3 regions of the Paenibacillus sp. FSL k6-2145 genome follow, and region 2 is predicted to be linked to each of the others. Evidence: riboswitches for the same ligand, from Rfam matches in the RefSeq annotation. Region 2 holds a riboswitch; each other region holds the start of a gene.
The links. A riboswitch is a leader RNA that binds a small molecule or an ion and turns the genes downstream of it on or off. The one in region 2 is predicted to bind S-adenosylmethionine.

Region 1 (10,330 bases), 3.2 Mb from region 2:
TTCAGGGTGCATGCGTTTCATAATAACATTAGCAGCTGCCCCGATTTTGTCCACTTCATTCGATTCAAATAGCTCAATCGTGTCTTCCAAGTCCAAACGTTCGCCCCGAAGGGCTTTATCTAAGATACGGTCTACCGTACTCATCGTAAAAAAGCCTCCCTCATGAAGAGAAATTATATAACGATCCGTCCCAACTTGTTCAAGAGAAGCAAGTTCTGGTGGCAACATCGTATTTCTGTACTCCACATATCGTAACACAGGTTACATGTGAAAAAAAGCACCTTATGTACAGGTGCTTTAAAAATAAGTAAAAATTTTTACATATGGAATGGAATTTATTCGAGATTAAGTGATACGCATCGGCGTATTCGGTCATCCACTTTTACTAGGATTCCTGAAGTGCTTGCTCCAAATCTACAATGAGATCTTCGATATCTTCCAGACCTACGGAGAAGCGCAGCAAACCATCTGTAATGCCACGGTCACGGCGAACCTCAGCTGGCATTGCCGCATGAGACATCATGGCTGGGTAGGACAGAATACTCTCCACAGCTCCCAAGCTTACAGCAACAATGGGTAGCTTCACCCGGTTAAGAACTGCTTTTGCGCGATCGCCTGAACCGACGTCAAATGAAACGACAGCTCCATATCCTGTGGACTGGCGCTCATGTGCCTCACGGCCCGGATGATCCTCCAGTCCAGGATAAAAGACAGCGGTAATATCACTACGCTCATTAAGCCATGCCGCAAGTTTAGCTGTGCTCCGTTCACTATGAGCCATGCGAGCCCCCAAGGTTTTCATCCCGCGCATCAGAAGCCAGGATTCTTGTGCCCCGAGTACAGTTCCGAGTCCATTTTGCAACTGTTTCAGTTGTACGCCAAGTGATTCCGTGCGAGCAACGGCTAACCCTGCCAGTACATCACTGTGACCTCCGAGAAACTTCGTAGCACTATGTACGACGATGTCCACACCAAGCTCAATTGGACGCTGATAGTACGGTGTCATAAAGGTGTTATCCAGAATCGTGATCAGGTCATGCTCCTTCGACCAGTCAGTTACGGCAGCGATATCCGTAATTCGTAGTGTTGGGTTGGACGGTGTTTCCATATAAACTGCCTTAGTGTTTGGCTTGAGTGCCGCTTTTACTTCATCTATATTGGTCATGTCTACAAAGGTTGTCTCGATCTGCATACGGCTTAATATGGAAGTAAGCAAACGATACGTACCTCCATATACGTCTTCCGTTACAATCATGTGATCTCCTGCGGAGAACATCATGAACACGCTTGAGATCGCAGCCATCCCCGAAGAATAGGCAAAGCCTCGTGCGCCGCCCTCCAGCAATGTGATGTAATCTTCCAAAGCCTGACGTGTCGGATTACCCGAACGACTGTAATCATGCTGAGGCGGATTGAAGATATCAAAATGATGGAAGGTTGATGCTTGATAGATCGGTACACTGGAAGCTCCAGTTGTTTTGTCAATCTCATCTCCAAAATGGAGCAATTTGGTATCAAATTTCAACTCGGAATTGGGTTTATTGTTGGACTCACTCATGAGTGCATGCCTCCTTCCACTTCCTGCTGTGCAGCTGTCAGAGCATTGCCGAGATCTGCAATCAGATCATCCGCATGTTCAATGCCTACGGAGAACCGGAGCAGACGGTCATCCACACCTACGGCGTCACGAATCTCAAGCGGAATATCCGCATGAGTCTGTACTGCCGGATAAGTCATGAGTGATTCGACTCCGCCGAGACTTTCGGCAAAAGCAATGAGTTTGATATGACGCAGCAACGGTTCAACATAACGTGCATCCTTCACTTTGAAAGAGAAGATACCTGTGTTACCCGTGGATTGTTTGTTCTGTATCTCATAGCCCGGATGATCGGATAGGCCTGGATGATACACTTCAACCACCGCTGGGTGCTCAAGCAAGTATTTAGCAATAGTAAGTGCATTGTGCTCATGACGCTCCATGCGAAGAGCCAGCGTTTTCATACCTTTCATCAACTGGTAGGAGTCACTTGGAGACAATACCGCTCCAATGGAATTATGCAGGAACGCCATCTCTGCAGATAACGCTTCACCTTTGGTAATAATTAGTCCGGCCAACACATCATTGTGTCCGCCCAGATATTTGGTAGCGCTATGAATGATGATATCGGCACCCAGTTCAATCGGACGTTGGAAAAATGGAGTCAGCAACGTGTTGTCAACAATAGTCAACAGGTTGTAACTTTTCGCCCAGGAAGCAACGGCTTCCACATCGGTGATCATCATCAGTGGATTGGTTGGTGTCTCAATAAATACAGCTTTTGTATTCGGCTGACGAACCTTCTCCAGTGCTGCAAGGTCATTCGTGTCCACATAACTTGCCGTTACGCCGAAACGGGACAGAATACGTTCCAGCAGACGATAGGTTCCACCATACAGATCCAGCGATACAATCAGATGATCCCCTTGACCAAACATGGCAAAAATCGTTTGCAGCGCGGCCATTCCCGAGCTACAGGCAAACCCTGCATCACCAGACTCCAGCGCTGCGGCCGCTTCTTCCAATACTTTACGGGTTGGATTAGTCGTACGAATATAATCAAACCCCGTGCTTTGTCCAAGCTTCGGGTGGCGAAACGCAGTGGATTGATAGATCGGAAAGTTAATGGCGCCTGTTACCGGTTCATTGATGGACCCAATTTGTGCTAAGCGGCTTTCGATTTTCAACTTGTTGTTGTCTTCCATTGCTGCATCCTCCTGTAATCTCGATTAGATTTGCGGGCCAATATCGTAAGGTGTTTCTTGATACACATAGTAATTGAGCCAGTTAGAGAATAATAAGTTGGCATGAGCGCGCCAAGTAGCCGGTGGCACACGGGAAGGATCATCATTCGGATAATAATGTCTAGGCAATGCGATATCCAACCCTTTGGCTGCATCCCGGTCATACTCCCACTTTAATGAGAACGGGTCATACTCGGCATGTCCTGTGGCAAAAATCTGTTTGCCGTCTTTGGTAGCAACCAGGAAGATCCCCGCTTCCTCGGATTCAGCCAAAATCTCTAAATTCTCATTCTTTTCAATATCTTCGCGTCTCACTTCCGTATGACGGGAATGTGGAACGTTGAATACTTCATCGAATCCACGCAACAACGGAACATGTGGTTTATTGATGGTATGCGGGAAAACGCCAAAACACTTTTCATCCAGTGCAACCTTAGGTACGTCAAAATGATGGTATAAACCTGCCTGGGAAGCCCAACATATGTGGAGGGTTGAAGTCACATTGGTTTTAGTCCATTCAAAGATCTCTTGGATTTCATTCCAATAGTTCACGTCTTCGAAATCCATCTGTTCCACCGGAGCACCCGTAATAATCATTCCATCGAAACGGCGGTGCTCAATCTCATCAAAGGTTTTATAGAACAGATCCAAATACTCCTGAGACGTATTCTTCGACGTATGGGATTTGGGATGTACGAGAACAACATCTACCTGAATAGGCGTGTTTCCCACCAGACGAAGCAATTGTGTTTCGGTCGTTTCCTTTGTGGGCATCAGGTTTAATATAGCGATACGGAGTGGACGAATATCCTGCTGATATGCAGAAGTTTCATCCATGACGAAGATATTCTCTCCTTCAAGTACTTCTTTTGCTGGTAGAGTATCGGGTATTTTGATTGGCATAGTAAGTCTAACTCCTCCTTTTGCATAGATAGATGCAGCCACCCCTGGCTTGATGTCTTCACATCAATACAGGTATAGACTGCCTTGAGCTTGTAAAAACATTGAATTGCTCTTTCATCCAACGTTACAAACAACCTCAAGTTCCTTAGCGAAAATCACTGCTGAGAAGTCGGGGCATATAACAAAGACCTTCCTCGGATTTCGAGAAAGGTCATATGTAAAAAAGATATGCGCCTCTCTCATCTCTCAGTTACAACAGTGCCACTTGACACTTAGTCGCTGCAAGAATTAGCACCGTGCGGTATACCGCCGGTTGCCGGGTTTCATCGGGCCAGTCCCTCCACCTACTCTTGATAAGATTTCGCTGTATTAGATTGTAATTAAATATGGTTCACCGTCTACTTTATTACATTAATGCCCTCACGTCAAGATGCAGTTCGATGTCTGCTTCCCAGATCGGAACCGTTCATCATCCGTTGTCATACACTGCCTCAGGGCGCGAAATAGACACATTTTTGCGCTTGAAAGCACCTTGTACCAGCGGTATACTAAACAAGGTGTTATAAACCCTTATGTGAGAGGTGACATATTAAATGGATGGCGACCCGAGGCCTGACTGGCAGCCGAATTCCGACAAACTGCATAGAGAATTGACATCAGCATGCCGGCAGCGGGACGTGACTTCCGTTTGATTATATAGTGAACGCAGCCCTGATCTCCAGGCTCCGCTGCCGACCGGCTGATTTGTTCTTTTTGCGCCCATAATGATAATATCCGCCAAGTTGGCGGGTGCAGAAGGAGTAGATTAACGATGAAAATCCGGTTGGTAAACAACGGTGTATTTATTCCGGTGGACGACATTCAGCAGGCGCTGACTCCACCAGCGGAAGGGTTTTACTGGATTGATGCAGACGTAGACGATTTGGCGGTACTTCAGCCGCTGTTCTTGATGCATGATCTGGCTGTGGAAGACTGTCTTAGTGACGAAGAACAACGTCCGAAGATTGAAATTTATGAGAACCATTATTTTATTGTGATTAATAGCATCCGTTTCGATGATGAAGAGATATTTCTACGTGCGGTGAACTTATTCCTCGGCAGACATTTCATTATTAGTGTTACGAAGCAAAAGGTCAGCGAATTGCGCACACTGAAACCAATCCTGTGGGAACAGGAAATCAGCACACCGGATCGTCTGTTGTATTTGCTGGTTGACTTGATCGTTGATAATTATTTCACCGTAGGTGACCGAATTGAAGCACGGATTGAGAAGCTTGAGGAAGACATTCTGATGCACACCAAAAAGTCACATCTGAATGAAATTATCGGGCTACGCAGTGAGATTCTGTGGCTCAAGAAAGTGCTCGGACCTCAGAAAGAGGTCATTAACACCCTGAACAAAAAAGATCTGCGTCTCATTGATGATCAACTGCAAAAGTATTTCAGTGACATCTATGAGAATGCTGTAAAAATATCTGAAACCTTTGAGACTTATCGCGACCTGATGGGCAACTTGCGAGAAGCCTACCAATCCAGTATTGCGAACCGGGCGAATGAGATCATGCGTGTATTTACCGCCATTACCACGGTCTTCATGCCGCTGACGGTCATTACCGGTATATACGGCATGAACTTTACGAATATGCCAGAGCTTAACTGGAAATACAGCTATTTTGTTGTGATTGGTCTGATGGTTACACTGGGCCTGAGCATGTTCTTCATTTTCCGCAAGAAAGACTGGGTATGAACTCGTATGAAATAACAAAGACGAAGCGCTCCTCCGGGAGAAACGCCTCGTCTTTTTTCATTTCTGATCATTAACCAACATTCTTCTCTGTCTCTGCGTGCCGACGAAAACGGATTCGAATCATGCGCAGTCTTTCATAGACCTGCTCCAGACTTCCTCCATCGGGTTTCTCTCCTCCATACACCTTATGTAATACTGGCTTCAGGAACGTATCTCCCAGCTCCTCATACGCACTCCATACGGCCTCTTGTTCGTTCTCTGGCATCACTGCCAGCTCCACGTCAAGAAGACAATCGGTGTCATAACCTTCGTGATCCAGTGCCTCTAACAGCTCAACCAACTCGCGTCGGGATAATCCGGATCGATTAACAATCTCCTCTAACGTATACCCTTCCTTCATGCCTTCAAGCACCTGCTTACGCGTGGTGAACTTATCAAGTTCCTGCTTGTACTTCTGCTCTCTCTGCTTGTATAACCAACTCTCATACTCTTCTTCCTTCAGCGCCGTGTATACCCAGTCCAGCGGGAATGTCGTTGAACGCTCCAACCCGTTTGTAATCTCCATCCATTCCGTACCATACTCAGTCGCTTTGCTCTCTCCTACGCCCGGCAGTTGCATCAGTTCATCCAGCGATTGCGGAACAAAGGCACTGATCAAACGCAGAAGACGATTGGTTGCAATAAAATACGGTGCCTTCCGGTCAGACACAGCTCTCTTCCTGCGCCATGTGCACAGATCCGTATATAATTGTTCATTGCCGTATAACTCACTGTAACAATGGAGCCGCTGTCCACCATAATTGCGTGACTTCAGATCATCATTCTCATGAAATAACCCCTGCAACTGCGGTCGGTACCCCTCACTCATCTGTATGGCAAGCTGATGACGGTAAATATGAAGCAGCTCCTCCCAAGAAGTCCCTTCATACCAGATGCTGTCCTCACGCTCTCCTTCCTCGTAGCGACTCCATCCCAGCTGCCAACTATCTTCCTCTTCCCCAATCCATAACTGTGCATACTCTGCATTCTGATCTGACATTCTGGACAATCTGTTCATGAAAATGACTTCCATTTTCGTTCCCTCCCTTTGAATATTCAGCTTATACGAGTTAGAGATACTACCTACAGGCAGCACAAAAAAACACCCCTCCTGCAAAATCCATGCAAGAGAGGTGCTTCCTCATTAACCGTACTATGCTGTTGCCCATATCATACCACAATGGTAAAATTCGTCAATCCCTTATTGCTCTACTTATTCAATGCCAATTTGGCAAGCGCCAGCGAACCACACAGCCCTGCATTGTCGCCAAGTCCTGGTGAGACAACATACTGGTCAATCTCGGATTGAAGTGCCGGATGCTGAACGTACCCTGCCAGCAACTCTTGCAGTTTGCTACGAACCATCGGGAACAGGTGCTCCTGCTTCATTACTCCGCCACCCATGACAATTTTCTGCGGAGAGAGAATCAGAACATAATTCATCAGTGCGTGTGCCAAGTAATGTGCTTCGATCTCCCAAGCTTTATGATCTGCAGGCAGTTCATAAGCCGGTTGCTCCCAACGTTTGTTAATGGCTGGTCCTGCTGCAAGGCCTTCGAGGCAGTCACTATGATACGGACAGAAACCTTCGTATGTATCCTCCGGATGTCTGCGTACAATGATATGTCCCATCTCTGGATGTGACAATCCATGGACCATTTTACCGCCAACCACAGCACCTGCACCAATACCTGTACCCACAGTGATATACAGACAGCTCTCAAGACCTTGTGCAGCGCCCCAGGTTGCTTCTCCAAGTGCCGCACCATTCACATCCGTATCAAATGTCATCGGTACATCAAAATGCTCCTTGAGCTTGCCAATCACGTTATACTGTCCCCAATGTGGTTTTGGTGTTGTTGTGATATAGCCATATGTTGGGCTTCCTTCAATTGGATCAATCGGACCGAATGATCCTACACCCAGAGCTTCAATGCCTTTGCCTTCAAAAAATGAAATCACTTGAGCCATGGTCTCTTCCGGTGTTGTTGTTGGAAAACTTACGCGTTCCAGAACTTCTCCGTTTTCTGTGCCAATACCACACACAAATTTGGTTCCGCCTGCTTCAATTGCGCCTAAGATCGTCATGTTAGTCACACTCCCAAGTTAGTTTAAAAAGGAATTCGGATTGCTTTACTTGATGACACTATAATTACCCTGCTACTTGTTCTCCAGCTTGGACAATCGTTTCATTAACGTTTGCCTCCAGCTGTCTGACAGCGCAGGAATGGCCAGCAACGCCTGGATACCATCGACATTTTCTTTCCCCTGATGCATAATTCGATTGGCTTCAAGAACCGTCATTGATGTTGGATCGGTGCTGATCCGTCGAAATATCGATGAAGGCCCTACCTCACCTTCTTGCAGTACACGAAAGTAAAAGCCGGTAAATCCACTCTCCTGAAAATAAACAGGCAGCTCCTTATAGTCATACCTCGCACCCAGCTTGAAGCAAGGTTGTCTGGGCTGACTGACCTGCACTGTGGCTTCGCCCAACTCGTACACATCACCAATCCGTACGTCTTCTTCGGCACAGCCTTCAACCGTCAGATTTTCTCCACAAGCTCCCCAATCCAGCTTGCGATCCATCAGTTGTTCCAGCGCCGGATAACGACTGTAATCGTATACACAAACGGCTTTGTCAGGGCCGCCATGATGCACCAGATCCGCCTGGCCGTCCCCTGTCATTCCAGTGAATGACAGGAAAACCGCGCCGGATACAGGATGTTTCACAATGCCGCTCAGCACTTCACGCTTCTGCCCAGGGAGCGGCTGCGGCAGTCCTACATTAATGGCCAGAACAGCTGTATTGCCCTCCTCTGGCTTTCGATCAGATGTGAGTGTCATTTGGCATCATACCTCCCATAATCACTTTCTTTTAACGCACAGAGCCGCCAAATACGAGTGTATTACTCAAGAGCCGGCCTGGAGAAGTCAGCATTTTTCCCCCGGCATACATACCCGAGGAAGCACCGCCATCCAGATTCATGGCCTGTTTGGCACCAAGCTTCTGCATCACCGCTGCCCACTCCTTGATTGTTGCTCCGGAAACAGTAGCCAGCATTACGGAACCATCCGCCATGATCGCAATACCACTTCTGGCTCCGGAAGCATTAAGAATCTTGGCATCCTTGAAACCTTCGCTCGTCGGATTTACAGCTACCTTGCCGTCTTTCACCAGACGGGGTCCTGCCCCAACAGCAGTCACTACATCTTGCCAAGGGATCTCTTTGCCTGCTGCGTTCGTATACTTATAATTCATTTCTACGGTCGAACCAACGGTGAAACGATCCGAAGAAGACTTCTGGTTGCCTGTGAAGACCAATACCGAGCCATTCTTAGGAATCGCTACATTTGTATTGGGCACTTTTTTGGTCACGATACCTTTCTCCATGACAACCGCAGTGCCACCTTTGAACCCGACTGTGGCACCTCGTTCAGGCGTATACAGCATTGTTATGCTCGCGTTCGCTGAAGGTGTTCGATTAATAAAGGTTGCATACCAACTCCGTGATTTACCTTTTGTATCCGTTACTTTACCTGTCAAACTCACCTGAAGTGAATCCATGATCGCCGAGCCGTCTTCCTTAAATCCAATGGATGTTCCGTATCTTCCAATATGTATGACCTTACCATTTGCTATTAACATGCCGTATGGATCTGGTGCTCCGTTGTATGCTTCAAAAAATGCTCCGTTAATGGCTGCTTGTGCACCATAGGCTTTCACAATTGATGGTAATGTTGCTGTCTGGCCAACTTGCTTCTTCGCGAGTCCCACAGTAACCGGTGTCCCCTTCGGAATCGAAACGGTCTGTACGGTAAAATTACGTCCTGCTGCTTTTACTTTCTGTACTTTGGTGCTAATTGCTGCTTTGGCATCCACTGTCTGTGGCGCACTTACTGCTCCCGAAAGAATTACGGGCAAGGCCAGGACGAGGGCCATAGCCCCTGTCCACCACTTTTTGCCTGTTCGTACGTTCTGCTTGTTGCTCACCCTATTGCCACTCCCATCCAAGAGCCAAGGCTCTTCATCTCAAGTTGTTCAAACTTGTCCATCACCATATCCGGATCAAGACGCAATTCACAGATATCCAGCGCACAGGCAACCGGAACAGCACAATGAATCTCTGCCAGTTTGCGGGACAGATGAAGCATGTCCAGATCATTCTCAATCTTGTTACGCACCGAAGGGGTCAGTTTATCCATGTTGCTCAAAATCCCTTCAATGGAGCCGTATTCCTGTACAAGCTTCAACGCTGTTTTCTCACCAATTCCCCGTACTCCCGGATAATTGTCGCTGGCATCTCCCATCAGACCCTTCATGTCAATCACTTGACGTGGTGTCAGTTGTTTCTCTGCCATGAGCGTTTCAGGGTTGTACACCATGTAGTTGCCATGGCCTTTTTTCATAATAATGATACTTGTGCGGTCATTGATCAGTTGCAACATGTCGTGGTCACCCGTCAGTACCATAACATTCATATCGGTCTCTTCGGTATAATACTTCGCAAGCGTCCCGATGCAATCGTCGGCTTCGAAACCTTGTGCACCTATGTTCGGAATACCCAGGCTATCCATGACTTCACGAATCAGGGCAAACTGGGGAATCAGGTCATCCGGAGCTTCGGCCCGGTTGCCTTTGTAGGCTGCATATTCTTCACCGCGGAACGTCTTACCGCCCATATCCCAACAACATACGACATGACTTGGCCCAAAAGTCTGAACCGCATCCCAGAAATAACGGATAAATCCGTAGACTGCGTTGGTAGGCACTCCTGCCTTTGTACGTCTGATATATCCGCTTGCAGATGTCGCATAAAAAGCACGGAACAACACCGCCATACCGTCTACCAGCAACAA
Region 2 (10,330 bases):
GTGCGGCCCAATTGAATTACGAACGTGCAGAACAGTTGCCGATGCGAGGCATCTACAGTGATATCTTCAAGCTGTCTATTCCAATTGTGCTGTCCTCACTTGCGGTTCCAGCCATTAACTTCATTGATTCATCCCTTGTGGTACCACTGCTCAGTGGTCAGATCGGACTTGAAGAAGCGACTGGTGTACTTGCGATCCTTGGGGCAAAGGCCCAAAGTATTGCAGGTATTCCTCCGATTCTGGCTATCGCTTTGAGTCAATCATTGGTGCCTGTCATATCGGCAGCATTTGCCCGCAAGGATGAAGCTCATCTGAAGAGTCAGGTTACACTTGCATTGCGCATTTCAATCCTGACAGGCATGCCGATTGTCATTGCACTTTGTGCGGCAGCATATTCGGTTAACGGATTGCTGTTTACCAATCTGGATGGAACGCCGATTATTGCTTTGTTGACATTCGGAACCATTTTCCAGATTACGATGATGACCACCAACTCCATTTTGCTTGGGGTAGGTAAACCGCGGATTACGATGGTCAGTGTGGCAGCGGGTGTTGTGGTCAAGCTGATTGCAAGTCTGATCCTCGCGCCGATGTTTGGCATATACGGCATCATTATTGCAACAGCCCTTTGTTTCCTGGTTATCACGTACCTGAATCTGCGGGTTCTTCGCAAAATCGTTGATTTCTCCATCATGGGAGATCGTTGGAAAGGGTTTATCATTACGGTCTTGCTTGCAGCAGGTGTAGGATTTGCAACGAACTGGATTGGAAATATGGTCTTTGGACTGTTCCTGCCGGCGCGTGTATCCTTCTTGTTTACCTGCCTTGTGGTTGGTGTGCTTGTGGTGGTGGTGTATCTGGTTCTCATGGTTGTCCTCCGTGTACTGCGCAAGGACGAGCTGGGCAGTTACCCCCGTATTCTGCAAAAAATTCTTCGTCCACTTATGCGTCTTCAACGTGGAGTTGGGCAAAGAGGTTAAGAATGTAAGAAGCATCATTCAAGCTCCAATATTTTGTTATAATAGGATACAAGCCCTGTCCGCTGTTAAGCGGACAGGGCTTTTTGTATAGTTAAGGCGAGTTAGCGACTGAGTTCTATATTGGCCCCTCATGGGAGGATTAGCTATACATCGGGGTATTCACATCATCCGGCTTTACCTGCTCTATATGATCTTCAGCATTAGTGTGTAATGGCTTTTGCATCATGAGCCAGTGCTGTTTTCAGCATGCCATACCGGTGTTCGTGACTCATCTCAAACAGCCATGGCCGACGCGGTGCCGTCAGATAACCGAGACAATCCCGAGTCTGAAGCCAGTCATGTCTGGTGATTGGTTCATAAGGCGTATCCCCCCATACGGCGAGCAGTTCCGGACTATATAATCGTTGACCTTCTGGAAGCCATTCTTCATCAAGCAGCGCCTGAGCGTATAATGTATGATCACCTGACTCGTCTTCACGCTGGGTAAACAGGCCAGGCCAATATTCGGCACGCGAGCCACGATGGGGAACCAAACGTGCAAACTCCAACACTTGTGTGTGTACTTGCTCCACGCCAAATAACAGAGCGTATAGGCCTTTGCCAAACATGATTCGCTCATCCAGCTTGCCAAAATGTTCAATGACACGTCCTGCGAGTCCTGCTCCCCGTCCAAGAGGAAAGACGATATGATTCAGACCGGCCAGATTATGCAGATGGAATGCGGGTTTGGAGAGGACTTCTTTTTGAAAATAAGGATGCTGCACGACCCGGCTCTCGATGTAGTTCTGCTCATTAATAATTAATGCCACACTAAGCAGTGAACTGCAGCGTTCCAGCCAAAAGCGTTCCCAAAACGGCGTCATAAACGCCGATACGTGAAAGTGGGATAAAAGATGGAAACAGCTTCTTCCGATCCGGCGACTGTTCATATACAGCAGAAGCTGGGGATAGGCATCCTGGAAAATGAGTGCATTACACCGCTCCAGCAGCCGATACATATGCTCGCGATCACTCTGATTCTGTAGATTATGCATCAAGTCACTCTGAAGATCTGTCATGTGATATCCACCGTTGCGAGAGACCATATGGGCCAGTAGTGCCCAATGCAGTTCAGGATATTGCTCATAACATTCCAGATAGGCCGCCGTGCGAGTGATATTACTCCGATTGTGCTCCTGGGTCAGTGTCTTAATCTCTTCCAGAATGATGCAATCTTCTTCGCAGACGAGTGCGCTTTGAACCTGATCCGTGCGTGCAAAGGACTTGCCGCTGGCAGGTAACAAACGCTCCACCTCAGACTGGAGGGCAGCTGCCGTATCTGTATCCCACTCGATGTCACGCAATGGGTGACGAAGCTGTGCTGAAGCTTGCCATGCCGCTTGTTTGCCACGCCAGATTTCACGGGCAGCACCCGGAATGGAACGGACCATCTGCAGGAGGGACCCGTGATGTTGTTCGCTGGAAGAATCGGTTCGGGTGGAAGTCATGATGTGACATCCTTTCATGATGTTCTGGGTTTAAATTCACAGAGCATGTGGTTTATTCTAAGTATGCGCTGATTATTTGACTTCCACTCGCCAATTTGCTTCACTTAGGGTAAGACAAGGTACAGAAAGGGAGATGAACTGAATGGAACAGATTACTTCCAAACCGGCTTTTGATGTAGCCATCCAATCCCCACGTTTGACGATTGCCGTATTCAAGGCAGACTGGTGTGGAGACTGCAAATACATCGATCCGTTTATGCCTGAGGTTGAAGAGAAATATGCACGTGAACTGACTTTGATTGAGGTCGACGTGGATCAGGTTGGAACGGTTAGTGAAGAGCAGAATATTCTTGGCATCCCAAGCTTTGTGGCGTATACAGATGGCCGCGAACTCGTACGGTATGTGAACAAGCTGCGCAAGTCGAGAGAAGAGATTGAGCAGTTCCTGGATCGCGCAGTCGAAGTGTACAACACGATCCATAAATGATAATAAAAGTATGACAAGTTCATGTTGTAAAAGGGTATACTTAAAAGAACGCCATTTCTCTTGAAATAGGGAAATGGCGTTTGTGTGTTCGACATGTTCTATGTAAGAAACGTTTCTGTACATATCTCCAATGACTTGTGGGTCATTATTTCATCAGACGTTAACATTTTGTCACAAAGCGCGACGTCAATGAACATTTTATCCGGTATAATGAATTTAGTTGTGAAATAAGTGTCAAAGTACCGAAACAAGCGGAGAATATTCTTCGCCATCTTAAACCAACAGCGGGTGAGAAAAAATTGAAACACTTAACTTTGTTTAAATGGTTAACCGTATTAACCTGTCTTGTCATGTTTCTGGCCACTTTTGGTGGAGGCATCGTAACCAAAACGGAATCTGGCCTTGGCTGCGGAACGGAATGGCCTTTATGTAACGGAAAACTCGTTCCGGCGCATACTGTGGCTTCACTTATTGAATATTCCCATCGCGCTGTAAGCGCACTGGCTGGACTGTTGTCCATTGCCTCGTTTGTTGCTTTTCTGCGGTTCGGCAAGTCACGCCGTGACCTGCAATTGTTTTCTTTCTTAACCCTGGTATTTGTTATCGTCCAGGGAATTATGGGAGCTTTTGCTGTCGTTTTCTCCCAATCTTCAGCGGTCATGGCACTGCATTTTGGCTTTGCACTGATTGCTTTTGCCAGTTCCCTAATGATGGCGCTGGGCATAAGGCAGGAGGCAAAAGATGGCGGATTGGAGCGCCTGAATAAATACCCTCGGGTTAGCAAAAAATTCAGGAATCTGGTCTGGTTCTCCACCATTTACACATATCTCGTGGTATACACGGGTGCCTTTGTGAGTCACACGGATTCTGCCGGCGGATGTTCCGGATTCCCGCTCTGTAACGGGCAGATTATTCCTGAGCTTTCGGGTGGGGTAGCGGTTGCTTTTGCTCACCGTGCAGCAGCTGCGTCGCTTGTGATTGTTATTGCAATTCTGGGTCACTTCGCTTACCGTAATCATCCGGACAACAAGGAAATGCGCACCCTTGGCGTAGTATCCGTTATTCTCATCCTGATGCAAGTCGTGATTGGTATTTTCATGATGGTGACAATGAATCGTCCGGAAGTATACATGTTCGTAGCTCTCGCACATATGCTGGATATCGCCATATTGTTCGGAGTCTTAACGTATATGAGTTTCCTGGTGTACAAGCTGCATCGTCCGGTTAATCGGATCTAAGATATAGATTCATTCATTTTTTAAAAGGAATTGGGCTAAATAAAAGTCCACCATCCAGTGATGTACATCATTGGACAGGTGGACTTTGTTTGATGTCAGGTGGATCAGGGCAACCTATGGCAAGCAGCAATTACACGGAATGGATGATGTGTTAACGGTGATGAAATCTTGTTGATTTGGAAAAGAGGAGGTTAGATATGCTGCGAACGTTGCTGGGGGAAAAACCGCGTATCAATGAAGGTAAATTAAAGGCAGCGATGGACGCAATGGCGCATACGCTTGAGCTATTTCAGCGCCAAATGCATGTGGACCATGATCCCACGCATGACTATCGGAAACTGTATGTGTGGACCCAGGGGCTCATCTCCTCACTGGATGAACTGGAGCAAAGCTGCTTCGCTGCTGCTCATTTTCGCAAAAAGGTGGTTGCAGGTTCAACGGATGATATGACGCCGGCTGAAAAAGCCGAGTATGCTCGGTATGTGTATTTCTACAAAGATGGCTTCATTCGCTGCTTTGCCATTCTGGATAAAGTTGGCACCGTCTTAAATGAAATATTCCAACTGAATACTTCAAATACCAAAGCGCATTTTTCCTATTTTACTGTGTTAAGGCAGTTCGATTATGCGAGGGAGCATCATGATCTTGCATTGCGATTGATTCAGATCAAGGACTCTTATCGGGAGCCGATGAGCAAGCTGCGCAAACGTCGTAATATGGAAATTCACTACATGAACTCCGAAATGCACGATGACCTGTGGCAGTTACACCAGACCTTGCAAGGTAAAGTGAAGTTGGAGGATCTGAATCAGCATGTACAGGAAATGCGTCAGGGCGTGGATATGGTCTGTGAAACGTTAACAGCCTCTTATAGTTATATCAATAATATATGGAAAAGAAATAATTCCCTTTGACAAATCGGAATACTTGGAATATACTGAGTTTCAATTAGAATGTTACAGTGACAAAGAATGAATTGATATTTCAAAAGTTACGTTCACATTATAAAGCATGAACTACATGAACTTATAAAATCCTACAACAACATATTTCTTATCGAGAGCGGCGGAGGGACAGGCCCGATGAAGCCCGGCAACCGATTTGTAACGACATGATGGATGTATCATTCGTTATAGATGTTAGGTGCTAATTCCTACAAAATGGTGCAAAGCACGATTTTGGCAGATGAGAAGGTATAATCTTTCACGTGAAGAGCCCTCTTTGTATCTGCAAAGGGCTCTTTTTTGTACTTTAAGGGGAGTTTTCCTTTAGATCGGGTAAAGATACATGTAGGTGGTTGGAAAGGGGCAAGTGCGATTGATTGAATTAAAAGGTTTAACGAAAACGTACGGCAAAGGGAAAAAATCTACAACAGCGTTATCCGAGCTGAATTTGAGCATCCAAAAGGGTGAAATCTACGGCGTGATTGGCCATTCCGGAGCGGGCAAAAGTACATTGATTCGCTGTATTAATTTGTTGGAACGCCCTACGGAGGGGGAAGTATGGGTTGATGGGATCAACCTGACTGAACTGAGCAAAACCGAATTGCAGCAACAGAGACGCAAGATCGGGATGATTTTCCAACACTTTAATCTGTTATCCTCGGCAACGGTATATGACAATGTAGCTTTTCCACTAAAACTTGTGAATACACCCAAGGAAGCCATTGATCGCAAAGTGAAGGAAATGCTCAATCTGGTTGGTCTGGAGCACCATAGCAACAAATATCCAGCTCAATTATCGGGTGGACAGAAACAACGTGTAGGGATTGCGAGAGCACTTGCGAGTGATCCGAATGTACTTCTCTGTGATGAGGCTACTTCAGCACTTGATCCGCAGACGACAAATTCAATCCTGAAGTTACTGCTCGACATTAACGAAAAGTACAACCTCACGATTGTGCTGATTACACATGAGATGCATGTCATTCAGAACATCTGTGACAAAGTGGCTGTCATTCATCAAGGAGGGATTGTGGAGCAAGGACCTGTAACAGAAGTGTTCCTGAAGCCACAACATGCCATTACACGGGACTTCATGATGCGTGACCATGAAGCTGGACTTGCTCTGGAAGAGACCGCTCTGGCAAATGCAGGCGTTGAATTGCAGGCAGGTGTTGCTTCCAAACTTGTGAAGATATCCTTTCTGGGTAACAAAACCTATGAAGCGATTTTGTCTAGAACGGTACGTAAGACAGGCGTGGATTTTGCCATCCTGCAAGGTACAATCTCAACGATCAAACAGGTTCCTTATGGACAGCTGACCGTTCGGTTCGAGGGTGATTCCATTGCGATTGATCGGACGATATCAGAATTAACCGCTGAGGGACTTGATGTGGAGGTGCTTCGTTAGATGGATTTTTCAACAGTTCGCTGGGAAGAGGTTGGTAAAGCTTCCATTGAGACACTGCAAATATTGGGTGCATCAGGCTTGTTTACCGTAATCTTTGGTTTACCGCTCGGGGTGCTGCTGTTCATGACAGCCCGATCTGCTTCAACCAAATCACGGGTGGTGTACATTATACTGTCCCTGATTGTTAATATTTTGCGATCGATCCCATTTATCATATTGATTGTTGCTATTATTCCATTCACTCGTTCGCTCGTCGGTACAGCTACAGGGGTGCTTGGTGTTATACCACCTTTGGTTATTTCGGCAGCTCCTTACTTCGCTCGACTGGTAGAGACAACAATGCGTGAAGTCGATCGGGGTGTCATTGAAGCGGCACAGTCGATGGGGGCATCGACCGGACAGATTGTAAGACGAGTGTTACTGCCTGAGGCACTGCCTGGACTGCTTGCTGGTATAACGATCACCATTGTTACGCTTGTATCGTATACGGCGATGGCAGGCATGGTTGGTGGTGGAGGTCTGGGAACGCTGGCAATCAACTATGGGTATTATCGTTATCAGAATGAAATTATGATCATTTCCGTTGTATTTATGGTCATCTTAGTGCAAATTCTCCAGATGGCTGGAGATCGCTTGGTTACATTTTTCACCAGGAAATAACACATAGATAACATGATGGACATGCATTCGTGCGGACGCCACATGAAAAAATGATGAGAGAAGGGGTTTTACACATGAAAAAATGGTCTTTCGCTCTACTTAGTCTTATGCTGATTGCAGTTCTTGCAGCTTGCGGAAACAACAAGGATGCCGATAGCGGCGCAGACAATTCAGCAGGTGCACCACGTACAGTTGAATTGAAAGTTGGAGCTTCACCTACACCACACGCAGAGATTCTGGAAAGCATCAAGCCTGAACTGGAAGCACAAGGTATTCGTTTGCAAGTTGTTACGTTTAATGACTATGTTCAACCCAACCAGCAACTCGCTGATAAAAAATTGGATGCAAACTTCTTCCAGCACCAACCTTATCTGGACACAGAGAATAAAGAACGTGGATTCAACCTCGTTTCTGTAACACCTGTTCATGTTGAACCTTTTGGTGGATACTCCAAAAAGATTAAGTCTTTGGATGAATTGGCTGACGGCGCAAAAGTAGCAATTCCAAATGACCCATCCAATGGTGGACGTGCTCTGTTGTTGCTCGCGAAGGAAGGTATCATTACGCTGAAAGACAACACAAATATTACTTCTACGATTCAAGATATCACAGCAAATCCGAAAAATCTGGATATCATCGAGCTTGATGCAGCCATGATGCCTCGTCAATTGGATGAAGCGGATCTGGTATTCATCAACGCCAACTATGCCCTTGAAGCAAACCTAAATCCAGCGAATGATGCTTTGTTGATCGAAGATCTGCAAGGTAACCCATACGCAAACATCCTCGTTTCCCGTGAGGACAACAAGGATGCAGATGCAATTCAGAAACTGGCTGCTGCCTTGCACTCCGAAGAAGTGAAAGCATTCATCAAAGAACGTTATAAAGGTGCAGTTGAACCTGCAACTGAATAATTCACGATATGCATGACATGATGTGAAGCTATATAAAATAAGCCGTATATCTCTCCAGAAGAGATATACGGCTTATTTTATATTACTAATCTGTGCTGAGGTGGGGATCAACATAAGTCAGAGTTTTTCTTCTTCTCCATTTAAGCTTTTGATTTTGTATCTGATCCAACCGATTAGCCCGAGAACGACAACCAGGATCAAGGCCCATCCTTTTTTGAGCAAAAGAAGAGCACTGAATTTCTGGGAAGCCGTGTACCCGATCACGCCCATCAGAAGACTGTTGAGCCCTATGGTGGATGTTTTGTCAGTCGAAGCATTGTACTCTTCGTAGGTATATCCTGCATTGCTGCTAAGTTGATTAAGGACAGTGCACTCAAATTTTGATCGTCATCATGGATATGACCTGTCTTCACGTACTCAAACACAACATACCACGAGCCGAATTCACTATTGCTGGTTAGGCTTCCGATTTCAATCAAAATATATTTGGAATTAAAGGTGGATAATCCCTTGTGGATAAGCGAGTTGTAGGAGGACGATAAATCTTTTATACTGGATAGTGACTGCTCTTTGAAGAGGGGGATGAACGTGAAGGGAAAGATTGCCCTCATAACGGGAAGTGCCAAAGGTCTTGGTAAAATGACGGCCCTCAGTCTGGCAGATCAAGGGTGTCATATTGCCCTCAACTATGTACACAGCAGAACAGAAGCTGAGGCTTTAAAGGCTCAGATTATAGCCAAGGGTGTGCGGTGCATTGCCATCCAGGCTGATATATCCAAGGTGGAAGATATCTCTTCATTGGTTGAGCAGGTGGAAGGCAACCTGGGCAGCATTGATATTTTGGTGAATAACGCAGGTCCATTTGTCCGTGAACGACGATTATTTGCGGATTATTCTGAAGCTGAGGTCCAGATGCTTGTGCAGGGAAATCTGTTGGGACCGATGTTGCTGGATCAGCGTGTATTGCCAGAGATGAGACGCAAGCAATGGGGACGCATTATCCATTTTGGCTTCAGTCATGCTGGAGAAGCGAGATCTTGGCCTCATCGCGCCGTATATGCAGCTGCCAAGGTGGGTCTGGTATCTTTTACAAAGACACTCGCGGTTGAAGAAGCCCCGTATGGAATTACGGTTAACATGGTATGTCCAGGTGACATTCGTGGTGCGAACAAAGAGAAAACGATTGATGAAATGGCAGACATCATCGATGAGGAAACGCCAAGAGGGCGTCCTGGCAGCGGTGAAGATATTGCACGAGTGATTACGTATCTGTGCCTTGATCATTCCGATTTTATAACAGGTAACATTATGGATGTATCTGGAGGACTTGATCCGATTCGTCCAACCATACAGCGCGAGGATACTTAAAAGGTGAATTAAAGGATTGTACGTGGAAACGGGTCAAAGGGACAGATGAAATGGACTCTCTGCATATGCACACAAAAAAAAGAGCCCTCCGCTTCATGCGAAGCGAAAGGCTCTTGAGGTTTATTTCGTGAAGGATTGATTAGAATACTTGTACGACTTCTTGTACACCCTCAACTTCTTCGAGAAGGGCACGTTCAATCCCGGCTTTTAAGGTAATGGTGGAGCTTGGGCAACTGCCGCAGGCACCGACCAGTTTCAGCTTAATGATGCCGTCCTCCACGTCGACCAGTTCCACGTCACCGCCATCGCGCTGCAGGAACGGACGAAGTTTATCAAGCACATCAGATACCTCATCATACATGGTGCTTTGTGCGTTTTCGCTCATATTGTTCAACTCCTTTCCTTCCTATATTATATTACAAATGGCCACAAATTAAAATGGTCAAACAAAGCAGGTGAACTTAAATGAGACCGATTATTGAATTTTGTGCCAATAATATGCATTTTGGCACAGATGAAGTCATGGATCAACTGGAAGAAAATCCAGACTATGACGTGATTGAATACGGCTGCCTAACCAACTGCGGCCAATGTTCTATGACTCCATTTGCACTGGTGAATGGCGAAGTTGTCATCACGGACAAAGTGGAAGATCTATATAACGCCATTTTGGCCAAAATTGCCGAAGCCGATGTCTGGGACGAGCTCGATCTCGACTAGCCGAGATGGCGCTTGGACATCCAGAGCACACCACTTTTCAAAATACGAGGTACACGTCCCATCATGGACGTTTTGCCCATCAGCCCAAACCCAGACTTCTTGCCGAGTGCACCGAGTGTGCCAC
Region 3 (10,330 bases), 280 kb from region 2:
AGGCAGAATCACCATTGATGCCATGAGAAGTGTGAACCCGGGTTATAGTGAATTCGATGTTATCTTCATCAATGTGAACGATACGGCACAAGCGGATAAGGTTGCCTCGGAATTAAATGAGCAATTTAAAGATTTTGCTTCGGTAGTTACTCAGAAGACATTGCTTGATTCGGTTTACGCGGAAGCTGCTAACATCCTGATCTACCCGATGAGCCTGATTGGATTGCTGTTTATCATTGTGACATTCATCATTATTTTCAGTACCTGTAGAATCAATATCCGTAAAGAAAGCAGAACGTACGGGATATACAAATCGCTGGGAATGACATCTCGCCAAATCCGGTTGTCGCTCACCATGGGAATGTTCATACTGTCCTCCGTGGGAGCCATACTGGGTATTTTCGTCGGCGTATATCTGCTGCCTCTTCTACTCGAAATGGTCCTTTCCGGTTATGGTATCGTACAACTTCCACTGATCCTGCATTGGGGTGGAATGGTACTGTTCACCTGTCTAAGCATCATTGCAGCCAGTCTTGGCTCATGGTTCTCTTCGCAAATCATTCGGGAAGCATCCCCACGTATGCTGGTTATCGAATAATGTAATAAGGATGCCTTAACACAATAAAACAAGCCCTTCCATACCTCTATAGGAGGTGGAAGGGCTTGTTTTATTGATATGAACTATTTCCGCCACTTCTTCGCAAGTGCACAAATCTGATGTGGCGTAGTACGGCAACAGCCACCAATAATTTTTGCGCCCGCAGCAACCCACTGCTCCGAAGCATCACTCATACTGCCACATGTACCCTGTCCGCTCCACGTCTTCGTTGCTGCATCATATACTTCTCCCGAGTTCGGATACACAATAACAGGTTTATCGCTGGTACGGCTCAAAATACCCACTGCTTCCGTCACCACTTCCATGGGAGCACAATTCAGGCCAATCGCTGCAATCTGCGGCTCGGAGCCAAACGTCTGTGCACATACCTCAAGCAGTGTGCCCTCACTGATGCTTGTCCCGTCTTTTAAAGAAAAAGATAACCAAGCATACGCATGAGGGAACTCCTTCAGTACATCAACCAGCACCTGTGCTTCCTGCAGGGAAGGAATCGTCTCAAACGCCAGAATATCAGCACCCGCTTCAATCAGCGCCGCCATACGTGGACGGTGAAATGCGGCAAGCGTCTCATCCGACACGCCGTAATGTCCCACATACTCTGAACCATCCGCCAGATAGGCGCCGTACGGTCCAACGGACCCGGCAATAATTGGACGTGGACGAAGACTGTCTTCTTCGCGATCCCCTGTACGATCTGTTATATGCTCCTCATTCTCCACGGTCTCGGAACGTACCGAAGGAACTCCTATAAGCCGACCTGTCGAGCTTTCTCTCCCTACTAAACCGTCCTGCACTTCTGCCCACACGTCATCTCTCGCCTGTGCAGCCAGTTCCACCGTCTTGCGGATCAGCTCCAGTGCTGCCTGTTCATCAATCCCTCTCTTGCGGAAACCATCCACCGTCGCCTGATAACTGGATGTAATCGCACAGTCGGCTCCTGCTCGAAAATAATCTGCATGGACCTGAACAATAACATCCGGATTCTCAAGCAACACACGAGCAGACCATAGTGGATCATCGAGATCACATCCATGCTGTTCAAGTTCCGTTGCCAGCGCTCCATCCAGAATCATGACCGGATGTTCACGCAGGATCTGTTCTATGGGGTTAGTCTGTTGTGCTTGCGTCATGTACTTGTCCTCTTTTCTTATTCACACGTTCTGTCAGATAATAAGCAGCGTAACATACTGCGATAAACGGAACCCCACAATACAGCGCAATTCGCTGTGTCGGGTCAAAGGCAATACCTATGCATGAAGCCAGGCATAATATAAATGAAACAATTGGTACCACCGGATACAGTGGTGTGCGGTAGACCAGATCTTTGACCGCATGTCCTTCCCGGATATATTGTCTGCGGAACATGTATTGGGAGGCACTGATGCTCATCCATACCGCAACGACAGCCAGACCTGAGATGGAGACCAGAGTAATATACACGGTACCTGGTGCAATGATGCTGGACAGCAAAGCTAGTGCACCACCCACCATACTGATCAGAAGTGCATTCAGCGGTACCCCGCGTTTGGTCAGTTTGGCAAACCACGGAGAGATTGTTTTTTTATCAGCCAGAGACCAGAGCATCCGTGAAGATGCATATAGGCCCGAATTGGCAGCAGAGAGAATCGCCGTTAGAATAACAAAGTTCATAATGTCTGCTGCATAGGGTACTCCCACCCGCTCCATTACCGCTACAAACGGACTTTCCAGTACACTGGCATCCGACATGGGCAGCAAGGCCGACAAGATAACAATCGTTCCGATGAAGAAAATAACCAAACGCCACAGCGTTGTATGAATAGCCTTTGGTATCGTCTTTTCCGGATTCTCCGTCTCACCGGCGGCAATGCCGATTAACTCGGTGCCTGAGAAGGCAAAGTTTACAGCAAGCATAGTCATCAATATCGCTGTAGCCCCATGAGGGAACCACCCGGATGCGGTAATATTTGATAGAAATGGAGCCGGTTCAGAATCCGCCATGGGAATGATACCAAACATGGCTGCGCCACCGATAATAATGAAGATTACGATAGTCACTACTTTTACAGATGAGAACCAGAACTCGGATTCCGCAAATAATTTCACTGTTAAAGCGTTGAACAGAAAGATCATCAGTGCAAAGAGCGCACTCCATATCCATACGTTGACCGATGGGAACCAGCGCTGCATCAGCAATCCGGCGGCTGTGAATTCGGAGCCAAGCGCAACAGTCCAGGTTAACCAGTATAACCAAGCCACCGTGTAGCCTGTTGCCGGTCCGATATATTTGGCTGCATAACTATGAAATGCTCCCGTCTCTGGCATATGAACAGACAGTTCACCAAGACAGAGCATCACCAGATATACAACAATGGCTCCGATCAGATAGGACAGAATGGTTCCCAGTGGTCCCGCTTGCTGAATGGTGTAACCTGAGCTGAGGAATAATCCCGTTCCAATGACTCCTCCTAGAGAGAGCATGACCACATGCCGTGCCTGCATTTTCCGCTGAAAATGCCCTTTGTCGTTGTTGTTCTCCATACCTGCTGCTCCCCTACTTCTTCATCCAGAAAAAACAAAAAAGACCCACTCTGCCTAAAGAGTGCGCCGTTACTGACAAATAAAAACAAACGCTCCTATCTATCAGGCTTTCACCCGCTGGAATTAGCACAGTATCCTTCAGATCTGTTGCTGAGGTTTCTAAGGGCCAGTCCCTCCACCTCTCTGGATAAGAAAATGATTTTTTATAAATATAGCGATCTATCATGAATGTGTCAACATTTAAATAATAAATGGCACACCTCGCTATTCGGTGGAAGACCCCGGATTGGTGATGGTGGTCTTTACCTCATACGTGATCGGCACGGTGCTAAAAATTTTATCCCAATCGTCTTTGACTTTTTTCCATGTTTTGGGTTCTTTGATACGCAAGCTATCCCGAAAATCCGCAACATCTACTTTATAGGTATGCTGAAGTTTGTATAACACCTGTCGAATCTGTTGTTCGGCCAGTTCAGCAAATTCTTTTTCCAATTCTCTGAGATAAGCACCTTTTTCCTCTTCCTCGGGAGCACGCCAATCCTCCATCAACCAACCTTCGGATTCAGTCTTCACATGGAATGAAATATCATCGCCAACCACTTTTGGAATTATTTTTGTTTTTTTCTTTTTCATTTCATATACCACGGTGAATCCCGCTTTATTGTATGTCTTCAAGATGCCTCCTTTTTCTTTAGGTCTGATCCACGATAGCCCTTCTAGATCCGTTTGGCTGAGTTCCCCGATGAATTTGGTCGTTTTCCCATCAAAGATACTGGCACCGGAGAATTTGTCCTCTCCATTGGAGTTCAGTACATTTTGGAGCAAGAAGCTGGAACCAGATTGCATTTGTGCATCTAATTTGGAGAGTAGAACGGGGTCCAGGATTTTATTGGACAAGTACGAATTACCGGTAATGCCTGTAAGATAAAATGCTGGAATCCGGGAAGGATCATCTGAAGTCAGTACATCAACAGCGCGATGATGGCTAATCAACACCAGACAGTTAGGGCGAATATCGTTATCCCGAAGTACAAAATCCAGCAACTGATCCAGACCATACTTTTTGGCAATATCCTTGGACACAACGATGACCTTCAGATGATGTCCGATGAGCGGGTGATCTCGCCTCAGTGCAAACTGACGAAAGATTTGCAGCAAGGAATCTCCGGTAAGCTGTTCATTGGAATAGGACGTTTTACCAGAAGAAGGCGAACCGGATTGTTGGCTCTTTTGACTGCTGGAATTACCGGGAGCAATCTGTACCGTGGCCGTCAAATTGTTCTGCTTGGAATACGCTCCTCCCTGATTAGCAATGTCTTTCTCAAATTCCGTCTCTTTGCCGATATCGATCCCAAGACCGACGTAGACACTTAGATCCTCTATCTCCCGACTGCTCCAACATCCGGATATCGTTAAGAGAATGCATAATACAGTGGCTAAGCGTAACAACATACGGAATGTAATCATGCATGCTTGCCTCCTTTTTTGCGAATCAGACTTAACAACAGTAGTACCAGAGGTAAAATGCCAAACAAAAATACGGACACATTGCCCAGCATATCTCCTAGTTTGAAGGTATCATCCACGGTTTTGGGCATCATTGCTGTCAGATAAATGAACGGAAGCAGGCCGTACATGATGCCTTTGATTTTTTTGGAACGAAACAAGTCACGAATACCCACCGAAGCGCAGTAATGTGTAATAGCTGTAGTCGAAAAGATTTGCATAATCCAGATGACCAGCAATAAGGATTCAAAACGCTCGAATATCAGACCCTGAATTTCGAAGCTCCTTACCAAATCCAACGTTGGCCAGGTTCGAGTTTTGATGCCATCGAGCGATAAACTGCCTATAACCATCACGACCGTGATCAAGTAGATAATAGTGGATATGAGTATCCCCCAGGTCATCGCTTTATTGCTCTTTTTCGGATTTTTCATATAGGCAGTCATGATTAACATCACCTCATAGCCTGTATAAGATAATAGTGAAGGCTTCAACCCATGGAAAACGGGCATAAGCCCATCACCGAGCACGGGTCTCAAATTGCCTATCTCGAATAGCTGATTACTAAGCAAAATTTCAATCACAAATATAATAATCGTAATCGGAAGGATGATCTCAAACACGCGTACGATAACGCCAAGCCCGCCTGAGATCATATATACACCGATCCACATGAAGACCATCACAATTGCCCAGGTGGGGGTGCGTTCGAGTAGATACATCCCGGTTACTTCAGCCATAACTCTGATTTCGAATGCGGCAATCACTATGAAATACATAATCATAGACAATCCCAGTATGTAAGCAATCCAGCTGCCCGTAATCTCACGAGTGAACTGGAAGACGGTTTTCTCCGGAAATCTGCGACACAGTGTAACCAGAATTATTCCGACACCTATGATAATGAATCCAGATAGGATAATGGAAATCCAGACATCCGGTGTTCCGACAGCTTTGCTAGTCGTTCGAGGCAACGTCAATATCCCGGCACCAAGCATGTAATTGACAATAATTACAACGGCCTGTGTCGTGGTTAGCTTTCCTTGGGAGCCATTCACTTTAGTTCACCTCCAGACCTTCAGTAGATGGAATTCCATTTATTTTTTCCGATCATCATCTATCGGATTAGTCATCTTGGGACGCATTCTCATCATATTTAGCGGTGCACGGATAACAAAATCCTTCCATTCATTCATGTGATAAGGTACCGCTGGTGCAACATAAGGTACGCCAAAGCTTGAGAGTCGTGCCAGATGTGTACACACAAGCAGAAAGAACATAACCACGCCAAACAATCCAAGTACGGCTGCGCTGAACATAGCGGCAAATCGCAGAATTCTTAGCGTTAATCCCGCACTATAGACCGGAATCGTAAAGGAAGAGATGGCTGTTACCGCAACGACAATGACCAGGAATTGGCTTATTATTCCCGCTTGCACCGCTGCTTGGCCAATAATCAGACCTCCTACGATACCCATCGCTGGCGCAATTGGTTTAGGCAGCCGTATCCCTGCCTCCCTCAGAATCTCAATCGAAAGTTCCATGATCAGTACTTCAATGATCGAAGGAAACGGCACGCCTGTCCGCGTTTCAATAATCGTCAATACCAGCTTCGTTGGAATAAGACCCGGATGGAACGAAATAAACGAGATATAGAGCGCAGGAGCAAGCAATGCCAGCATCGCGGCCATAAAACGTAGCACTCGCAAAAATGTTCCGGGAATCCAGCGTTCATAATAGTCCTCGGGAGACTGAAGCAACATGCTAAAGGTCACTGGTACGATTAATACAAACGGCGTTCCATCCAACAAAATTGCCACTCGACCTTCCAGAAGGGCACCCATCACCCGGTCAGGTCTTTCCGTATTCAGTACCTGTTGAAAAGGACTCAGGGTACTGTCTTCGATGAGTTGTTCCACATAACCTGATTCCAACATCGAATCCATATCCATCTCTTCAATTCGCTTGCATACTTCAGCCACGAGATTGGGATCGGCAATATCCTGAATATAGGCTATCGCCAAATCTTTTTTGATCCGTGAACCCACTTCATACTTCTTAATAAACAGGCTCTGATCACTTCCATAACGACGCAAAATGCCTGTATTATCGCTTAATTGCTCTGTAAAACCAATACGTGGCCCACGAAGCAGCCCCTCTGACAGGGGTTCATTTACACCACGTGTTTTGATCTTATGAGCTCCAATTAATAAAGCACCCGGCAAACCATCAACCAGCAGTGCATTTTTCCCAAACAACACACCAACTGCGAGTTCTTGGAGGGACTTCGTCTCCTCAACCAGACTGACAGGAAGTAATTGATCTTGCAGATATGCCGACAGTAAGTGTGCGTTGTCTGGATGAAGGAAACCCTCCTGCTTAAGTAGAGGAACACCTTCGAACATCAACGGTGTAATCAAGTGATCATCAACTAAGTCCTGATCTACCAGGCCTTCGGTATAGATCACCGCAGCCCGTGTATTCGTTCCCCTAATAATAAATTCCCGAATATGCACGTCTGCATTGAGACCAAAGCTTTCTTTCACACTCGTCAGATTTATGCTGTACTTTTCGGTTAATTTAATATTGGCATAGTGGCCTGTTTCGGTCCCTTCACCCTGCCCTTTGGCTGCTGGCGAGATATCCTTCGAGGATACGGATGATTGCTTCGAGCGAGAGAAGCTTCCGCGCTTAATGGCAGCATTGATCCAGCGTGTGCTCAATGTAATACCAATTGGAATGATGAAGACCAAGAATGCCTGAATCCATATGGACCAATCCGGCACGTAGGATACAATTGTTGACCACATGTTCCCACCCCAACATTTCTCTGCATGATGAAGCTGCAGGTATTCCCAAGTATTGTGTCCCCGTTTGATCACAATAATTCCCGTTTTTTTGTGTACTAAACGACAAAAAAAAGCGGTTCCTGTATTAGGAACCACTATTTGCTCTATAATTATACGATTCTGGTCACATGCTCCGCTTTGGCATCCAACAAGTGAGCTGAAGCAGCAATTGCTGTAAAATCATTCAATGCGATCTCAATCTGCTTCTGGCTCTGCTCCACATATTCTTCTACTTTTTTGGTACCGCCTGTGATATTACCAATCTCCTTCGTTATTCCCGTAACGCTATCACGAATCTCATTAATCGAACTCTCCACCATTGCGGATAGTTTCTTAACTTCCTTGGCCACGATATCGAATCCTCGTCCAAATTCTCCTGCATGTGCAGCCTCAATGGCAGCATTCAACGCGAGCAGTTGCGTCTGAGACGAAATCTCGCGTATCGTTCGTACCACACCCTGAATCGATCCGGCCTGTTCCTGCAAATGAGTCAGCGTTGCACGGTTAGTAGCCGACACCTCTGAGATATAGGAGATACTGGACATTAACTCCTGACTGCGTTCAATGCCTACATCTGCCTGCCCATTTAGTTCATGAGACATCGTTTTCAGCTCATTCACTACGACCGAAATGTTGTTCTGACGGTTGGTAATGTTGGTGGCGATTTTGGAGACACCCAGTATCTTCTGATTCGTCTCATCGTACACCGGCATATATGTCGCCTCAAGCCATACGGAATTCCCCTTTGCATCCTTGCGTTCAACCTTGTCCTGGAAGCTGACACCATTAAATATGCTATCCCAAAAAGCATCATATTCCGGGGTATTCGCAAAATTACCGAAGCATAGTTGCTGATGCTTCATTCCATACATCTCATCTACCGTATATCCCATGGTCTGGGCAAAAACTTCATTCACATAAGTTACCCGTCGATCCATATCGAAACGAATAATAGCCAGACTTTTCTCCATCGCCTTGATGACCAGTGCATCGGTGACAACATCTTTCTTTTCCATAGCTAATATAGGCACTTGATAACCCCCACAGTTCATTCCATAATAGACAGCCTTTTAACTAGCAAACAACGATCACAATAAAATATGTATCCATCAGGTTCTAGTGGGCTCTACTATTGATACCCGATTTGCAGCATTTTGGATCACCTGTTGTTATTTATTTTTTCAAAAGAAAATCTGCTCCACCTCATCCACTGGTAATGGCTTATCCCATCCGTAAAAATGCCTCTGTATCTACTTTTACGTATCGTAACACAAAGCAAAGAAGCATACACTTCTGTATTTCTAACATTTTTTCTGTTTTTTAGTAACCGTTTAACCCCTATATACAAGAAAAACAGGACGATTCTTCGCGCATCGCCCTGTCTCTTATCCATTCTCATATTACTTTTTTCGTGGTGTCCAGCGCTTCGCTTTACTGTGATTTTGGATACTGTATGCCCGCAGGGTAGGAGATCAGCTCGATCAGCATTTACAAGAAAAGAGGGTCGATATAACCACCACTCCATACCAACATGACTCCCTTCTATTCATCAACCTCGCGGCAGCTTATCTCCATACCGACTGCGCAGTTCAGCAAGCCGTTCCAACTTGGACAGCGCACGCTCCTTCTGTATTAATCCCACAGCCAGCACCATCTGTTCCATTAACAGCAGTGGAGTCACCATGGAATGAAATTCTCCCAGTTCTCCTCTGCTAACGTAAAAAGACAACTCCGTCGCCAATCCATATAACAAGTCTTCCCGATCTGTCACAAGTATGGCCTTGCTTCCCGAATCAAGGGCATAATCCAGAATGACCTCTGCTTCAGGCAACAGGCGGGTGAAACACATAAGCATCACCATATCCTCTTGCTGCATATGCATCAACGATTCCAATAACTCATGTCCACCTCCAGCAAGGTGAATAACGGTCAATCCAAATCTGGACAAGCGGAATGACAACAGCTCCGCCAGACCAGCAGATGGTCCAGGTGCATAGATGTATACTCTTCGTGCTTCAGCGAGGATGGCAGCTGCCTGCTCCAGATCCCCTTGCTTCATATGGGATAATGTCTCCTGCAAATGGCTGACGGATGCTTCCAATAATTGAATAGGCAAGCTTTCTGTGTCCATGCGGGACATGGTTTTGTTTAACTTCAACGCAGGTGTGGTGTCTTCGGACGTGCGGAGCCGGATTTTGAATGCTTTGGCATTGTCATATCCGACTGCACGCCAGAAACGGGATACCGTCGCAATGCTGACCCCCAGCCTGTCGGCGATCTCCTGTTCCGTCATGAATAAAATCTCTTCGGGATTACGTTCAACAAAGTCGGCAATTTTCAAATGGCCTGGCGATAGCTGTTCTTTTTGCGTAAACAAATTCATTCAGGATACACTCCCTTTCTCGCTCTCCATTTAGTATATCAGTGGACTGGGGACAAAGTGGTTTATCTATGTAATAAATTTTTCATAAAAATAAAAAGTTGTAATAAAAATTACAATTGATTTACAAATATCTTCTTTCCCGTTAATACTCTCCCCCTAGACTTTGGCTATGAAGAATACCAACTTTCAGGGGGAATCTATCCATGAAGAAGATAACTGAGCGTTACACGCTGACGTCTTCACAGAAAATGATGGTTTTTGTGCTTTCCATGTCACTGTACGGCTTATCCAACATGTTCACAGAGCTTATTCCCAAGCTACAGCTTGGACCCATTGAATTGTCCGTTGAATACTTTGCTTTTATTCCGCTGACCCTCTGTATTCTGTTTCATCCCATGATTGCTGCGCTTGGTGCTGCCCTTGGCGAAGTCATTTTTGGTGAGTTGATGCTGG

Region 1: linked by a shared signal. The riboswitch ahead of metA (homoserine O-succinyltransferase) and the one ahead of NZ043_RS03895 (methionine ABC transporter ATP-binding protein) in region 2 are both predicted to bind S-adenosylmethionine.
Region 3: linked by a shared signal. The riboswitch ahead of mmuP (S-methylmethionine permease) and the one ahead of NZ043_RS03895 (methionine ABC transporter ATP-binding protein) in region 2 are both predicted to bind S-adenosylmethionine.

What each region holds. Positions count from the first base shown of each region.
Region 1 covers NZ_CP150267.1:4,081,781-4,092,110, reverse strand. Annotated here, with positions in the region: gene mqnC (cyclic dehypoxanthinyl futalosine synthase) at 1-144, opposite strand, end outside; gene NZ043_RS18270 (aminotransferase class I/II-fold pyridoxal phosphate-dependent enzyme) at 386-1,558, opposite strand; gene NZ043_RS18265 (PLP-dependent transferase) at 1,555-2,742, opposite strand; gene metA (homoserine O-succinyltransferase) at 2,767-3,684, opposite strand; SAM riboswitch class I at 3,921-4,044, opposite strand; gene corA (magnesium/cobalt transporter CorA) at 4,496-5,431, shown strand; gene NZ043_RS18250 (HRDC domain-containing protein) at 5,502-6,503, opposite strand; gene NZ043_RS18245 (ROK family protein) at 6,680-7,558, opposite strand; gene NZ043_RS18240 (MOSC domain-containing protein) at 7,631-8,317, opposite strand; gene NZ043_RS18235 (phosphodiester glycosidase family protein) at 8,349-9,464, opposite strand; gene NZ043_RS18230 (5'-3' exonuclease H3TH domain-containing protein) at 9,461-10,330, opposite strand, start outside.
Region 2 covers NZ_CP150267.1:878,718-889,047, reverse strand. Annotated here, with positions in the region: gene NZ043_RS03920 (polysaccharide biosynthesis protein) at 1-980, shown strand, start outside; gene NZ043_RS03915 (DUF2515 family protein) at 1,181-2,467, opposite strand; gene NZ043_RS03910 (thioredoxin family protein) at 2,610-2,954, shown strand; gene NZ043_RS03905 (heme A synthase) at 3,254-4,192, shown strand; gene NZ043_RS03900 (Cthe_2314 family HEPN domain-containing protein) at 4,390-5,106, shown strand; SAM riboswitch class I at 5,243-5,384, shown strand; gene NZ043_RS03895 (methionine ABC transporter ATP-binding protein) at 5,510-6,544, shown strand; gene NZ043_RS03890 (methionine ABC transporter permease) at 6,545-7,204, shown strand; gene NZ043_RS03885 (MetQ/NlpA family ABC transporter substrate-binding protein) at 7,279-8,118, shown strand; gene NZ043_RS03880 (SDR family oxidoreductase) at 8,707-9,486, shown strand; gene NZ043_RS03875 (NifU family protein) at 9,626-9,871, opposite strand; gene NZ043_RS03870 (YuzB family protein) at 9,952-10,206, shown strand; gene NZ043_RS03865 (NAD(P)/FAD-dependent oxidoreductase) at 10,203-10,330, opposite strand, start outside.
Region 3 covers NZ_CP150267.1:1,157,451-1,167,780, forward strand. Annotated here, with positions in the region: gene NZ043_RS05250 (FtsX-like permease family protein) at 1-598, shown strand, start outside; partial or broken gene mmuM (homocysteine S-methyltransferase) at 682-1,728, opposite strand; gene mmuP (S-methylmethionine permease) at 1,727-3,139, opposite strand; SAM riboswitch class I at 3,232-3,333, opposite strand; gene NZ043_RS05265 (Ger(x)C family spore germination protein) at 3,404-4,606, opposite strand; gene NZ043_RS05270 (spore germination protein) at 4,603-5,703, opposite strand; gene NZ043_RS05275 (spore germination protein) at 5,743-7,455, opposite strand; gene NZ043_RS05280 (PAS domain-containing methyl-accepting chemotaxis protein) at 7,605-8,525, opposite strand; gene NZ043_RS05285 (MurR/RpiR family transcriptional regulator) at 9,044-9,877, opposite strand; gene NZ043_RS05290 (cell division protein FtsQ) at 10,081-10,330, shown strand, end outside.